4 regions of the Paenibacillus sp. P4_A9 genome follow, and region 4 is predicted to be linked to each of the others. Evidence: riboswitches for the same ligand, from Rfam matches in the RefSeq annotation. Region 4 holds a riboswitch; each other region holds the start of a gene.
The links. Region 4 has a riboswitch for cyclic di-AMP ahead of AC1DVJ_RS19695 (C40 family peptidase). Riboswitches for the same ligand answer to the same signal wherever they lie in the genome.
Positions count from the first base shown of each region.

Region 1: another riboswitch for cyclic di-AMP. It lies ahead of AC1DVJ_RS10500 (stalk domain-containing protein); the one in region 4 lies ahead of AC1DVJ_RS19695 (C40 family peptidase).
Region 2: another riboswitch for cyclic di-AMP. It lies ahead of AC1DVJ_RS20650 (ubiquitin-like domain-containing protein); the one in region 4 lies ahead of AC1DVJ_RS19695 (C40 family peptidase).
Region 3: another riboswitch for cyclic di-AMP. It lies ahead of AC1DVJ_RS04705 (APC family permease); the one in region 4 lies ahead of AC1DVJ_RS19695 (C40 family peptidase).

Region 1 is NZ_JBFUHL010000010.1:113,159-116,959, forward strand. Features, by position in the region: gene AC1DVJ_RS10485 (sensor histidine kinase) at 1-225, opposite strand, end outside; gene liaF (cell wall-active antibiotics response protein LiaF) at 250-912, opposite strand; gene AC1DVJ_RS10495 (PspA/IM30 family protein) at 1,044-1,700, opposite strand; cyclic di-AMP (ydaO/yuaA leader) riboswitch at 1,855-2,006, shown strand; gene AC1DVJ_RS10500 (stalk domain-containing protein) at 2,011-2,802, shown strand; gene AC1DVJ_RS10505 (YjcZ family sporulation protein) at 2,990-3,094, shown strand; gene AC1DVJ_RS10510 (molybdopterin molybdotransferase MoeA) at 3,390-3,801, opposite strand, start outside.
Region 2 is NZ_JBFUHL010000036.1:46,244-50,044, forward strand. Features, by position in the region: gene rnmV (ribonuclease M5) at 1-165, opposite strand, end outside; gene AC1DVJ_RS20650 (ubiquitin-like domain-containing protein) at 283-1,422, opposite strand; cyclic di-AMP (ydaO/yuaA leader) riboswitch at 1,706-1,899, opposite strand; gene AC1DVJ_RS20655 (ABC transporter ATP-binding protein) at 2,183-2,926, shown strand; gene AC1DVJ_RS20660 (ABC transporter permease) at 2,923-3,801, shown strand, end outside.
Region 3 is NZ_JBFUHL010000003.1:183,837-187,637, reverse strand. Features, by position in the region: gene AC1DVJ_RS04705 (APC family permease) at 1-1,824, opposite strand, end outside; cyclic di-AMP (ydaO/yuaA leader) riboswitch at 1,926-2,077, opposite strand; gene AC1DVJ_RS04700 (NAD(P)/FAD-dependent oxidoreductase) at 2,370-3,599, opposite strand; gene AC1DVJ_RS04695 (EcsC family protein) at 3,784-3,801, opposite strand, start outside.
Region 4 is NZ_JBFUHL010000033.1:50,001-53,801, forward strand. Features, by position in the region: gene yyaC (spore protease YyaC) at 1-94, opposite strand, end outside; gene AC1DVJ_RS19690 (hypothetical protein) at 273-929, opposite strand; gene AC1DVJ_RS19695 (C40 family peptidase) at 1,116-2,006, opposite strand; cyclic di-AMP (ydaO/yuaA leader) riboswitch at 2,010-2,172, opposite strand; gene AC1DVJ_RS19700 (GNAT family N-acetyltransferase) at 2,315-2,827, opposite strand; gene AC1DVJ_RS19705 (hypothetical protein) at 2,875-3,045, opposite strand; gene AC1DVJ_RS19710 (acetylxylan esterase) at 3,039-3,801, opposite strand, start outside.

The sequences.
Region 1 (3,801 bases), on a different contig from region 4:
AACCTTCGAGCTGTTCCAGTAACCGAACACCGCACCAATCACACCCAGGATCAACAAGGCCATGAACGAGAATTTGACACCCTGCTGCCAGCTGGTAAAGGGTTCGATCAAATGTCTTGAATTCAAGAAATATAGCATAGCACCGAAAACAGCGAAGCTAAATAGGATGGCTTCCCCCATGCTGCGCCATATCATATTCGTTAATCGTCTTTTGTAGCCGTCCACTTGGTGATGTGCCCCCTCCAGCCGTTACAATACTTTAACTTTGATATCTCCTACGATGAAAGAGAGCACGAGTTTCACCCGATGGTCGCAATGTTGATAATTCTCTGATTGCCACACCACTTTGTTCATCACACCTGCCTCACGTTGTTCGGCTACATGAAGCTGACCGAACATGACAGAAGCTGTAACGGAAACGCCAATATCGTCGGGTATCTTTATATCAATATCTCCTACAACACCTTGTAGGATGACTGTTGTTTCCTTTTGTTCTAGAATGGCCAACGAGAGATCCATGTACGTTTCTCCCACCAAGTACCACGTCGAGGTATTTCGTAGAATCCAAGGCTCTCGGCCAAGGCGAACGCTATCGACGATCTTTTGCTTTTGTGTATACGAATCATCCTTATGAACCTGCTTGGATCGAATGAAGAAAAAACCTAATGAAATCAACACAACCGAAATGGCAATTGTCAGATGGTCACCAAATAATATGACAGCACCGATCCCCATCAGCACATATCCTTTGCGCTCTTTGCGTGAACGAACCCGATGAATGCCCAGTAAAATTAGGATTACGGCCAGAATGGGAAAAAAGCCTATGGTATGATCCAGAAGCAAAAAAACACCGGCTCCAATCAGCACAAGCGCTGTATTCCGGCTGCGATTATTTTTCGTTTCCTCTCCCATCGATGCACCTCCTCTGGCTGCCAATTCTCCTTCGTTCATACGATTCCTAGCATACCACAAGAATGGACGACCTCCAAGATGCAAATCCTTATAGGGCAAGGCTTTGCTTACGTGGAGGTCACGTTCCATCGCTATTTTCTGTCGCGCGGGTCTCGCTCCTCGCGAGCGCGCTGTTCCTTCTGCCACTCGTGCTGCAGCCTGCTGCGCAGCGCCCGCAGTTCATGCTGAAGGTTGCCTCCGGCTTCCTTCAGTGTCTCCTTCGATAGGCGGCCCGCCACGCGGAGCCCCTGCAGCGCCTCCCGGCCGAGCTCGCGGCCGGTGATCTCCAGCTCGCGCCATGTGTCGCGAGCCTCGATGCTATGCAGCCCACCGCGAGGCTGCCCAGCATCGGCTGCGTGCCCCGCACGCAGCCCGCGCAGTTCCTCTGCGAGCGCCAGGCACAAGTCCTGGCTGCTCGCGTACTGCGCGCGGTAGTGCTCGCTAGCGGCTTCCTCGCGCAGCTTCTCTTGCAGCGCAAGCCGCGCGAGATCCTCTTCGCCAGCGCGCATCGCCAGCTCGGCTTGCTCGCCGCGCAGCTTCGCCATATCTTCTGCTCGCGCGATGTGACCGCGCAGCGCAATCGTTGCCTGCAGCGCTACATCATAGCGCTCCTCAAGCTTGGCGATGGTACCATCATCATAGGTACCTGGATTCGTTTTCCCGATCGTCTCCTGCCAGACGGTTTCTGCCATTTTGCCAATACGATCAAATATATTAGTAGGATCAATTTCCCGATTCTTATTGTTCATGTCAATCGCCCCTCACCCTTCATCATACTCCTATCGTAGCTCAATTCCAGCAAGTCTAAAACCGACTATCGACTGTTTTTGAACCTAGACCTAAGTCTAGTATGCGACTACTCACCCATATATTGGTCGTTGTTTGGGCACGCCTGTGATGATAAACTATTTGAAGCCGAGTCTGGTGCATAAATTAGGCACTGGTACGGGGGACGAAATACTTGGGGTGAATATTTGCTTCAGCTTGGAGCAGACTAGGGAGAACCTTCTTCCCGAACCCGTCAACTAACCTCGAAGGCTCATGAAGGAGGATTACCAATTGAATAAGCTAACTAAAGGGTTAACTAGCCTTGCTGTTTCACTAACGGTATTGGCAGGAGGCTTTCTTTCCCCATTTACGGCTCATGCGGCTGAAATGGAAGTGAAAGTACAAGTCAATGATGACCTGATCCATTTCCCTGATGCACAGCCATTTCTGGATGGCAACCACACGACCCAAGTTCCGCTTCGGTTTGTAACCGAGAAGCTTGGTTATACCGTGGAATGGAAAAAAGATGGAAATCAAGTCGAGGTAACACTAAATAACAACAAACATACGATTACCTTGGTTTCTGGTCAAAAAGAAGCTACCATTGATAACGCCCCCGTTGCCTTAGACGGAGCTTCCCAGTTTCAGAATGGGCGTGTATATGTGCCGCTTCGCTTCCTTTCCACAGCTGCAGGCGTTCCTGTGCAGTGGGATGCAAGCAGCAATCTAGCGATCTTAAATAAAGATGGCGAGCATCATGCACCTGATTATCAAATATTTGAATCCACAGCTTATTCGGCAGATCCTTCTGAAAATGGCGGCTATGGTGCCTTTGATTTCATGGGTAACCCCCTTGCGATCGGCACAGTTGCTGTTGATCCATCCGTAATTCCACTTGGTTCCAAACTTTATATTGAAGGTTATTCGTTTAATGGACTTCCTAAAGGCGGCATGTACGTGTATGCGACGGATACCGGCGGTGCCATTAAAGGAAAGAGAATGGACATCTTTATTCCAGGCTCGAAGAAATCCTTACAAAGCTTTGGCATTCAGAAAATTAAAGTGTATCAAATTCCCAATTAGATGTTGAAGAAGCTGCCTTGAGAAACGCTCAAGGCAGCTTTTTTTCATACAAAGGGGCGGCATAGCCGTTTATTTCGGTAGGTGAATGATCAGGTCTAATAAGGGCATTCGTCCAATCAATAGGTATCTCCCCTACATATGTTATATAGTGTTTAACCCACATTAATTCAAAACCGGAGGGGATACTATGTCAGCTGTAGTTGGTTGTGGAACGCCAGGATACGGAAGTTCTGCAGGCGTAATTCTTGTTCTTTATGTACTGTTGGTAATCATTCTCGCTACATTCTATTAGGACCCTTTGAAATGACCCCGCCTGCTGAAGCTTCTAATTTGAAGTTTCAGCAGGCGGGCTTTTCATTTTTCACTTAAAATCAATACCACTCGTTCCTTGCGTCAGTATCTCATCAAGCATACGTCCTCGATTTACATAAATCGACGTTCCCGCCGCTAAACCTCGTCCGACTTCAGCTCCTTACAAAAAAGACGCCACAGTTGACCCTCCTGACAGACGGTTACTTGTTAGCGCCAAACTTGTGGTGATATAGGTAATATAATTTCATGTATATTTAAAGTATGAGTTCAGTACGCTATCTCGTTGTATAAACCTTCACGCCATCGCCACGTTGAAAGCCTTGCCCACCTGCTGGCAGCCAAATCAAGCAATCTGCATCTTTGATCGACACCATGATGCTCGACTTATCAATGCCTGCTGGTCTAACCCATACGGAACCCGCTTCGATTCGTGTTGTCCCCCGTATATAACGCGGATAGGCGGAGGGTTTATCATACGGAACATCCAGAAACGCTGTAAACTCTTCCGCCACAGGACTCTGGCTCCCCAACATCGCTTTAATAATCGGCTTAGCAAATAGCTCGAAGCCTACAAATGATGCTCCAGGATTACCGGAGAGTGCCATTAGCAACTTACCCTTCCACAACGCAGCACTCGTCGGTGTGCCTGGCCGCATCGCGACTTTATTGAACAATAGCTTCCCGTCG
Region 2 (3,801 bases), on a different contig from region 4:
ATCCGTGAATATAATGACGCCTCTGCGCTGCTGAGCCAGCGCGATCCGCTTGAGTACGGCTTGTCCGATGGCGGAGCCGCCCGTTTCAATCGTATCCGCCTCCACAGCCCGCCTGATGGCAGCTGTATCGTCCTTACCCTCCACAACGATCATTTCTTTTATCATCTACATTTTCCTTCCCAGTACAAGCAGAAAAAGAAGAGGGGTCTCCTCTTCTTTCGCGCGGCAGATGCCAAGCTACGTGTATTTAGTAGTGTTCCCGTCAAAACTTCCGAATACACGTTAGTTTTGAGACGGTTTTGTAGGGCCAACCACATATACCGTGTACCCTTGTTTGGTTCCGAATTTATTCGCATAGCCATGATCCTCGTAATATACATCGATCATCTGACCTTTCACGCCGCTGCCAATATCCTCAGCACGACGGAAGCCAATCCCTTCAATATACACCCACCAACCCAGTGGAATCACCTTCGGATCTACGGCAATTGTGCGACCTTCGGTTACAGTAGTCCCCGTGTAGGTTTTACCATAACCAGAGGAGCCCTCGGTTTTGCCTGTCGACGCGGCGTCCGCTGAATAAGCAGTAAGTTTCACGTTTTTGAGAATTTGTTTGTAGCCGAAGGTCACACCATTCTTGGAAACCTCATCCACACTCGGTGAAGAGGCGGAGAGAACGACCACAGGATTTTTCGTGCCTACAGATACTACTTTCTTAACGCTTTCTGATTGTACTTCTTCACCCACAACTGCTTCCGCGACTAAAACACCGTCCTCGAAAGTCTTTTCTTTCTTCTTGACCAATACGCCTTCTTTACCTTCTTGGACGACTTGCTCTTTCCCTTTAAGTAAAGATGCGTCATTCTTTTTCTCTGTCTCGAATGCGATCGGTTCAGAGACTTCCTCCGTCTCTTTTTTCACACGGACGATCTTGATTTCATCACCTGTGCTTAGAGCGGCCGTCGGTTCGGGAGTGATACGATCGTTCTCCCCAAGTGCAATATTTAAACGTTGCAATGCACTTTCTACCGTTCTTGCAGTTGTGTAAACAGTGGTGGTCTTTCCATCAGCAGTCAATTGAATTGGTGAGGCCTGCTCGATAACAATTTTGTCTCCACCCTTGAGCTTGGTCGTAAGTGAAGCTGAAATTTCATCGTGCTCTCCAATCTTTATGGCTTGTTCATCCAGTAGGCGTTGCAGGACCCATTGCTTCGTGTGCACAATAGTTTCTTGTCCATTCACAACCACGGATACGCTCTTGGTAGCCGTTCCGTACAACAACACCAAAAACATGAAAGTCATTGCGATTGAGATTATAGCTAGGCTTAAAATCAAACGCAAGTTTTCATGCTTCCATCGCAATGCGAAGGACATGCTGGATGATCGTTTTACATGGGTCTCGCTAATTGAGATACTGCCCACTTTTTCGGTCCTCCTTCAAAGCCTCGCCGCCAGGTTACAGCATGATTAAATTTGACGCGACTAAGGTTTTTAGTTTAACTTAACATGCTCGCCATCTTCAGCTTTCTAACCTCGCTGAATCTGGTCGTCCCCCCTTTTACCTATTCATCATCCTATGAATTCCGGGTCATTTTATGTCTTTTTATCTGTGTAAAACCCTGTATGAGGACAAAAAGCCAGCAAGAAGAGGACTCTTCTCGCTGGCTTAGTTTGCATAGTGAAATACAAATAGCACGCACGACAATCGTTACCTCTCTTACGCTTACGAGGTTAGCTGACGGATTCGGACGTGAGAGTCGCCCTACGCAGACGCAAACTACTTGTTTGACGTCCATGATTCACCCCTGTTACTCTCTGCTTACTTAACCGCATTTGAATGCTAATTAAGCTTGCAGTGGTTCCCCCGTTTCCACATTTGGAACTCAGCGAATGGAAAATTGGCAAATTGGATATTAAGTTATTATGAAAAGTATATTACGCTGTTAAGCTCAACCTGTAAAGGGATTAACACCCGTTAAAAAGGGCTAAATCACTTAAATTTCGATTATTTTTCAAATATAATCCACTTATATCTACATGTACCTAACTTTAACGTACGTATACTCGATTTTTTAATGCATAATGACCAAAACTAGGCTAAAAACGCAAATTTGTTTATAATGATTCTGGAAGTAATTGAATGATAAATACCAATAATTTGCTATTTAGGGAGGCAATTGAGATGGTTCCCATCTTAGAAGTAAACGCTTTATTCGGGGGATACTTACCTAACAGACCAGTTCTGCATGACCTCACATTTTCGATCCGCCAAGGTGAAATGATGGGGCTAATCGGACTCAACGGGGCAGGGAAAAGTACCACCATCAAAAATATATTAGGACTGCTGCAGCCGCAAAAAGGATCCATTCGTATTAAAGGCTTAACTTTAGCCGAAAGTCCAATTCCCTACCGCGCTACATACGCCTATGTACCTGAAAGTCCAGAGTTATACGAAGAGCTTACGATTCGTGAACACCTTGAGCTAACAGCCATGGCTTATGGCGTTTCCAAGGAGGACTACGAAACCCGTTCCCAGTCCTTGTTAGAGCAATTTCAAATGAAAGACAAGCTGAATAGCTTCGCAAATCATTTATCCAAAGGGATGAAGCAAAAGGTCATGATCATGAATGCGTTCCTGATCGAGCCCTCGTTATATATTATCGATGAGCCATTTCTCGGTCTCGACCCTTTAGCTATACGTTCCTTGCTCGAATTAATGGTTAAAATGAAACAAAAAGGCGCATCATTCCTCATTTCCTCACACATTTTGTCTACAATTGAAAAATATTGCGATAACTATGTCGTTCTCCACAAGGGCCACATGGTTGCTCAGGGAGATTTAGTCGAATTACGCGCACAAACAGAGCTTCCCCAGGCGTCATTAGACGACATCTTCTACAAGCTTGTTCAAGGAGAACTGCGATGAACCAGCCAAAAGATACTACACATGCATTTAACACTCAAGCATTATGGAAGCAGCGTTTTCAACATTATATGAAGGAATCCATGGGTTATTGGCAGTATGCCGCACGCAGTAATTTTATCGGATTCTTGTTGTTTCTTGTCATCGTTTCTTCCTATTATTATGCAAAAACATTACAGCGACTTCCGACAGATTATCCGTACCTATGGATCGTCCTGCTCGCGCTCGTTCCACTCGTCACTTCAAGTCCCATTCGAACACTGACCCGCAGTGCCGATCGGATGTTTCTGTTGCGGATTGAACATGAAATGGACGCTTATTTCCGAAGCAGCTTCTTCTATAGCTTTTCACTTCAGGGGCTCTGGTTATTTCTTGCTTGGGTCACACTTCGTCCGCTTTATAACCATTGTTTAGGAGCGGATTCACAGCCATTTCTACTAATGTTAGCTCTATTGCTTCTATTAAAAGTAGCTAACCTATTAGCCAGTTGGCAGGAAGGCAGATTTGCTGCTGAACGAACAAGATTACTGTCTGTCATCTTTCGTTGGATCGCGTCCATTTCCCTCATTACCGTTCAATTTCACTATAGTAGCTTATGGGCCAGCATAACAGCATTGTTGCTTGTATTCGTATGGCTTTCCGCGTTTCGTTCTGTTGCTAAATATGTGATCGGATGGGATTATCTGATTGCCAAAGAGAAGCAGCAGCAGGCTAGACTCTACGCCTTCTTCAATTGGTTCGTAGATGTCCCTCAGTTACCAACGCGAATAGCCCGCCGAGGTTGGATCAGCGGGCTTACACGAACGATCCCATTTCGACAGGATTCGGCGTTTCTCTACTTATATATGAAGACATTGCTGCGCACTGAATTATTCGCG
Region 3 (3,801 bases), on a different contig from region 4:
ATGATACGGTACCGTCGCAACAACGATATCCTTATCAGCTTGAAGCTTCGAGCGTATACGCGCTGCAGACTGATTATGGAGCAGACGGTGCCACCATTTCTTCGGCATGAATTGAGGGAGAATAACCATGATAGACTGCTTCTCTGACACGTGAGTGTCGATGCGATCAATGAATTCTGCCAGCGGCTTCAGGATCGTCCTGTACCGTGATTTGAACACGACCAGTCGTACGCCTGGATCCCAGATCTGCCACTTCTCCTGCATCGATTCTTCGTCCTCATCCGAGAAGGAAACATAGAAAGCGATGACGTTTGGCGAAAGTGATTTCGCATAGTTCAGTGTTTGCTCGACAGCGCGATGAATCCCGGCCACAGGTACGATAATCACGGGTTCTTTGGTGCAAACACGGTCTTGTGTAATATCAATTCTCAGCTGATTGGCTACATCGTCGTAATGGTGAGCGATCTTCGTGATTAACCATAGTAAAATCGGTGTCACAATAATAACGATCCAAGCACCCTCGCTAAATTTAGTCACAGAGAAAATAATAAGAACCGCAAAGGAGACGATGCCGCCTAGACCGTTAATGATCAGCTTCCCGATCCAACCGGGTACGCGTTCTTTTAACCATTTACGTACCAAACCAGCCTGAGCTAATGTAAAAGATAAAAATACGCCAATCGCATAAAGTGGAATAAGTCCGTCGGTCTTACCTTTAAAGCCAATCAAAAGCAGGCTGGCCAATACGCCTAGCGTGATAATGCCATAATGATAGGAAAGTCGATCCCCACGGAAAGAGAACATACGCGGGAAGTTTTTGTCTTGGGCCATGATCGATGCCAAAATCGGAAAACCATTGAAACTTGTATTCGCAGCTAGCACCAAAATGAGCATCGTCGCGATTTGGGTCGCATAGTACATGACTCCGCGGCCAAAAGCTTGCTCCGTCACCATCGATAGAACCGATGTATGCCCGTTATGATCAGGTGCAACCCCATAGCCTAAAGCGATCAGCGTTACACCGCCGAACACGATGGCCAATAAGCCGCCTAAGGAGAGGAGCGTACGGTTTGCATTTTTGACGGAAGGTGTTCGGAAATGTGGGACAGCATCTGAAATCGCTTCGATTCCCGTTACAGCTGAACAACCGGATGAGAACGCCTTAAGAAGTACGAATAAGGTTAATGAGTTCGTCGCAGCGCTTGGTGCGAATTCGATCGCATGCGTATTGAGTGAGCCCGTCAGTAAATCGAAGACGCCTTTACCAACTAACAACAGGATACAAAAGATGAAAAAGTACGTTGGTATCGCGAATACAGTCCCTGATTCGGAAGTACCTCGCAAATTGAGCCACACCATTATCCAAACTAGAATTAGCGTTAAGGGCACAATATAGGGCACCGTAGAAGGAAAGGCCGACGTAATCGCCTGTACACCGGCAGAGATCGAAACCGCAACCGTTAAGGTGTAATCGATCAGGAGCGAGACCCCTGTAAGTCGTCCCCACACCATACCTAAATTTTCTTTCGTAACCATATAAGCGCCGCCGCCCATGGGGTAGGCTTCAATAACTTGTCTATAGCTCAACACGAGCAGTAGGATCAACGCGATAATGGAAATGGCAATGGGCAAGGAAAACGCAAATGCGGCAACCCCAACTGTTGCGAGCTCTAACAGAATTTGTTCCGTCCCGTAGGATACAGAGGATAATGCATCCGAAGACAGGATAGGAAGGGCTTTCCAGACAGGCAGTTTCTCCGACTCAATCTCACTCGACTTTAGCGGCTTCCCAAACACAATTTTTTTTAATGAATCACTTGTCATTTCGTGGTCGTTCCTCCAATTAAAGCTAATCTCAATGATCTAATCCCGTAAAATTGACGCAAAAAAACACAAGGATTGACCTTGTGTATTAGACACATGTTCTCCTTTCTCACGATCGCTTACGAGGTTAGCTGTCGGGTTCGGGCCGCGAGAAATCCGCCCTAAAAGGTACTTGGTATCAGCACCATTATTCACCCCATGAAACTCGTGGTTCCCCCGCTTTTCTTAACAGAAAATTAAGCGAAATATTCAACTGTTCAGGTACGAGTTGAATACTACTCTCTTCTTCCAACATAGTAAAGGAGGGAAAAAACGTAAAAAGGTCTTTTCCAGTACCCGATTCCTCCAATAATTCGCTTACATTCAGTTGATTCATTGTTTATCTTCCATTCTCGTAGTGGTTCGAGGTATTTCGGGCAAAATAGAGGGTTGCATTCTTCAAACATTGGTTAATTCATTTATTACGGGGATATTTATTGGAGGAAATCCTTTTGAGATCTAAAAACCTAGTAATAATTAGTGTTTAGATGGAAAAGTTAGCAGCATTAATTCGGCACATGATAATTGCGGGTTGTGGATTTTTGCTTCCAAATCATTTTCTTCCAAATGAGTGGAATGCCGCCGATGAGGTATAAATAGCGGGCATCGATCATTTTTTTGATAAGTGAGGCCATGCGGCCTTTCACTTTCTTGACTTTGAGTAGACCAACAGCCTGACCGCGGCCTAGGGATGCAACTGTGCCTTTGAAATCATATACAAAAGGCTTCATTTCTTTGCCTCGAACAGTCTGAATGAGATTCCTAGCTGCATTATAGCCCTGTTGGACAGCAATTTGGGCATTTGCGGGATATGGCGTACCCTCTGGGCTTGTAACAATCGAGCAATCACCGGTAATGAAGATCTCTGGAAACTGATGCGAACGCAAGCAGCTATCCACTTTTACCCGCCCCCGCTGAACCTCGAACCCCGCTTGCTGCAGCAAGGAATTACCGCGTATTCCCCCTGACCAGACTACCGTTCCTGCGCGAATGAACTCACCATTGCCCAGAATAACTCCTTCCGGTGTGCATGCCTTGATCGCGGTCGATAGCTTATATTGCACGCCCTTGCGGCGCATTACTTCCATCCCGTATTCAATCAGATCCTCAGGAAGCCCGGGCGGCAGCGCCGATGGGGAAGCTTCCACATTATAAATGCGGACATCCGCAGGATCGACATCATAGGTTTTACACAGAACGGGAATGCGGTCCGCCAGCTCTCCGACAAATTCTGTACCCGTGAACCCCGCGCCGCCAACGACGAAGGTCAAATAATCCTTGCGCTTCGGTGCCATTTTGGACTTAGCAAACATATATTCAATGTGCTGCCGAATGAAGCGGACACTGTTAATGCTTTTGATGGACATGGCATATTCATTCAAGCCCGGAATACCGAAGGTCTCCGTCTCACTTCCTAAACCAACCACCAGGTAGTCATAGTCGAGCGTAGCATCTTCCAGCACAATCTTCTTTTCATTAGGCAAAATTTCTCTAACCGTCGACTTCACGAACCGTATCTTCCGTTCATCAATCAAATCCGAAATGGTCACGCGCGCGTTCTCATGATGATCCGTACCGGCAGCCGGCATATGCAGGTGTGTCGTAATGTAGTGATAGTCGTGCTTGTTGACCAGTGTGACGTCCATCTCATTCTTTCTCATCTTCTTCTGCAGCCTTATCGCTGTGACAAGTCCGCCATAGCCTGCGCCCAGGATAACGATTTTGGGTTTACTCATTGCCTCAACACTCCTCCATTTGTGAAATTAATCACATATATGCTTGTGAAAATAATCACAATTAATCACAAGATGAGCCGGTATCCGACTCTCTACTAGTGTATGCGTGAGGTTCCAAGAAATAACTATGAGTTTGACTATTTATGAAAATAAGGCGTGAAAGGCAACTGATCATTCGTCCCTACTACGCCTCAAAGTTAGC
Region 4 (3,801 bases):
TGCTCACGGCAATGTTTTGCAGAAGCTGCCCTAACTGCTCACCATTCACCTTTTTCCAAAACTGCTCCTGCAGCTCCCTAGGATCTTTCTCCATCTTTGCCTCCCTTTCAGGCATGTACACCTATCTCTTGACCTGTTGAATGATAGTTCTATTCTTTCACAAGGAGGTGGCCCATGTCCACATGCTCCCCCTGCCTTCGCCAACACCAAATAAGCGTTACTCGACTGAGCAAAGCCTATTCATTGCTGGTTCACTTGATTATTTAACCTTATTAATGCACCCGATTCATCCGAACAATCCGATAATAGAGCTGACCGCTTACCTCTTGCTCCACTTCCAGATACCCTTCTGAATGGACGTAATCTCCCAACAAATAGGCAGCATCCGCCGAATTTGCATGCGTTAGAAACAGAAGCGCTACCTTCTCATCCCCAACCACGAATCCCACCTGTTCCTTCACTTGAAACTTCTCAAGAATTTTCCCATGATGTGATCTCACGATATGATGAAACCGCCACGCGCCGTCCTCATTCACGATAAAATAAAGCACACGATTTCGATGGGCATTACTAAACTCCCGTGTCACACCGATCATACACAAATTCTCGTCCAAGCGTAAATATTCATCAATCACATACGATTTCAGTCGCAACCGATTGACATTTTTGCTCTGAATATAGTTTTCCATCTCATCTATAGAGCGGCGATCCTTCGGATCTTGCTTCGTCGCGTAGAATACTTCTTTAATAAACGTATCCGTCTGGAATTGCCTTGCCCCTTTGAAGTGGTTATAGGTTTGAAAAAATTGCTCAATCACTTCCCGAATGTCTTCCGGTATGGCAGGACCCGTTTCCACGTTGTACATGCGATCTGTTCGACCTGACAGTTTTATTTTATGAAACCAGTTTTTCCAGACACTGACTTGCATGACGTACGCGTCACCTACTTTCTTCCAACCATTTTTTCATTATAGGCTATAATTCTCAAAAATTCGATAAAAATCGCAGATTTTCGCGCAAAAAAAGAGCGTCTGCCCGCTAATCTTTCATTTGTGAAAGATATAACGAACATACGCTCTAGAATCATCTTGCTTTTATCTGATTTAGTCCCTAACTTAAAGTACGCGTTTTGCGCCTACATATCTTGAGCTCCAATAGGAGCTAGCGAGACTATCAACCGTTACACCACTGGATGTGGTAGCCGAAATAAATTGATTATTTCCCATGTAAATACCCACATGATTAACGATGCCTGAAGCAAAGAAGACAAGATCTCCTGCTTTCAAATCCGTCACTCTCGCACCCGCTTGATCATACATTTGCACGGATGTGCGGGGAAGCTCAATGCCTTTGGCTTCATACAAATAACGAACGAAACCAGAGCAATCAAAGCCCTTGGGTGTTGTTCCACCCCATCGGTAAGGCGTTCCTTGAAAAGTCGTCGCAGCTTGAATAATTTGAGCTGATACAGCTGGCTGAACAACCTTTGCTACTGGGGCTACTGTAGGCGGAGGTGCAATCCAAGCTGGCTTGTGGGTCTTACCGTCGACTTCCACGATGGCGATTTTATTCGCATCATTCCAAGCGATCTCAGATCCAAACGTCTCTGTTATGAAACGTAGTGGAACGTAAGTATTTCCCTCCAGCAACGTCGGACTGCTCTCTAATTCAACCAACTTACTGTTCACGACAGCTTGCTCTTCGTCCGTTGTTAGTTGAATCGCCTGCTCCTTGTTCATTAGGGTGACGACGACTTCATCGCCTTGCTTCGCCCAGTCCACTTGATAGCCTAACTTCTCCGACAATACACGTAGTGGCACCTGAAGTGTACCTTCCGTATCAATAAACGGCTGTACTTCAGGGAACTGCACCAATTCGTCATTGACCTGAACCTTCACCGCAGAAGCGTCTGGCGCAGAAGCATACGCGGCAGGCGCGGCGAACATGGGAATAGCTGCGCCTAGAAGAGCGCATGAACAAATAAAGCTTTTTGTAAAAAGTTTCAAAACGTTGTGCCTCCTTGAAGCCTCCGAGGTTAGTTGACGGGTTCGGGAAGAGGTTTTCCCTAGTGCGCCCCATTAGCCTTTGACTAACTGAGCATTCATTCACCCCAAGTAAAGAAGTCCCCCGTACCGGAGCTTTTGATGCTCCGAGATTCGGCATTTTTTGTCTATGTTAGACTAGCATAGTTCGTTTTAGCCTGACAACTTTTTCGCGGTGGTAAGTGTTTCCATTTTTGTGTGATCGCGCACAAACAGCTACTCAAGGTAGAGTAGCTGTTTGATCACTATTTTGCCTAATCCGAGCTTACAGATTACTTATATACCTCTGTGTACAAGATGTTCTTGCAGGGTATGAACTCGGTTTCCGTCAATGGATCAGGTGAACTCATGATACGTAGAGGCAGCATCGCCTGCCCTTCTCTGAGAGGAGGCTGTGCATAAGGGAATAGGTTCAAATGAAAGCCACAGCGCTTATAAAATTCAATTCTCCGCTTTGCAACTGTCGCATCTGACGCATCCGGTGGCTCCACTTCTAGCACAATAGGCGTAGTACCACTGCTCATATAAGCCGTCAGCATTTGTTTGCCAATCCCGCCGCCCCTTATTGCAGCATTGACCGCAATATGCTCCACAAATCGAAACGTGCTAAAGCTCCAACTTGCCAGAAAACCAAGCATTTGCCCTTGAGCATCTCTCTCCACATCAATTCGATAGTTCGGATGCGATAACAGTGATCGCTGTCCTTCATACGTTCTTATCTCCGTATCAGGAAAAGCAGATTCCATGAGTTCGAATACTTCAGCAAACGAATCCTCTTGCTTCATCTGTTGGCATCTCCTTTTTGGTATAGGATATCCAACCATGCGGCAAATTATGGAGCAATACTTACCACAACTTCATCAAAATAAGCCTTTAGCAAATGCGTATACACACCGATCTTCCCTGCTGAGAACGTGCTGTCCGTTGCTGTAACAATAAGCTTTCGGCGTTTCTCCGAAGGAACATCGAAAAACGATGTAACTTTGTATGAAGTGCTTACCACTTAGAGAAGTACGCATGCGCTGCACTATGAAAACCCGCCGGCAGCGCATGGCCCATGAATGGGTGAACCTCAATGGATTTATTCTCAGATGAAATGTGATTATAGGCGGCAAATATGGTCTCCGGCAAGCAGGTCATATCCTTTAGTCCTACCGTCACATGAACGGGCTGCCCGATACGATCCCCGAGGTTCATGATATCAAAATAGGATAGCGTCTTCAGCACGTCTGGCAAGTGATCTGGGAATCTCGTAACGAATTCAGCCGCCTCACTAAGGGAACTGACGGAATTCAATAGGCCAAGATCCATGTGACACAGATTCGGCACATGGGCAACTGCTGCTCGGATGCGCTTCTCGAGCGCAGTTACGAGCAGGGTAAGCCCACCGCCTTGGCTCCCTCCGAACACGAATACGCGCTCGCTATTGATTTCCGGCTGCTCCAGCGCACATTGCACAGCGCGCAGGGAATCGATGGCAACTGCACGATAATAGCTCTTCTCGGCATCGAGGATGCCCTGCGTGATCCACCCCTTCGTCATGCCGTGCTCCTGCGGCAGCATGTTACCGCTATCGCCGCCTTGCCCTCGAACATCAACCGCAAGTACTGCGTACCCCATGAGCAACCAAGCTGCATGATCCTCGGGTTTCCCCTTGGAGCCAGAGTAGCCGGGGAATGTGACGACACATGGAACTTTCCTTGGGTTCGTTTCTACGTTCGGCAGCATCAACCAGGCATGGATAGGTGTTCCCTCCGCT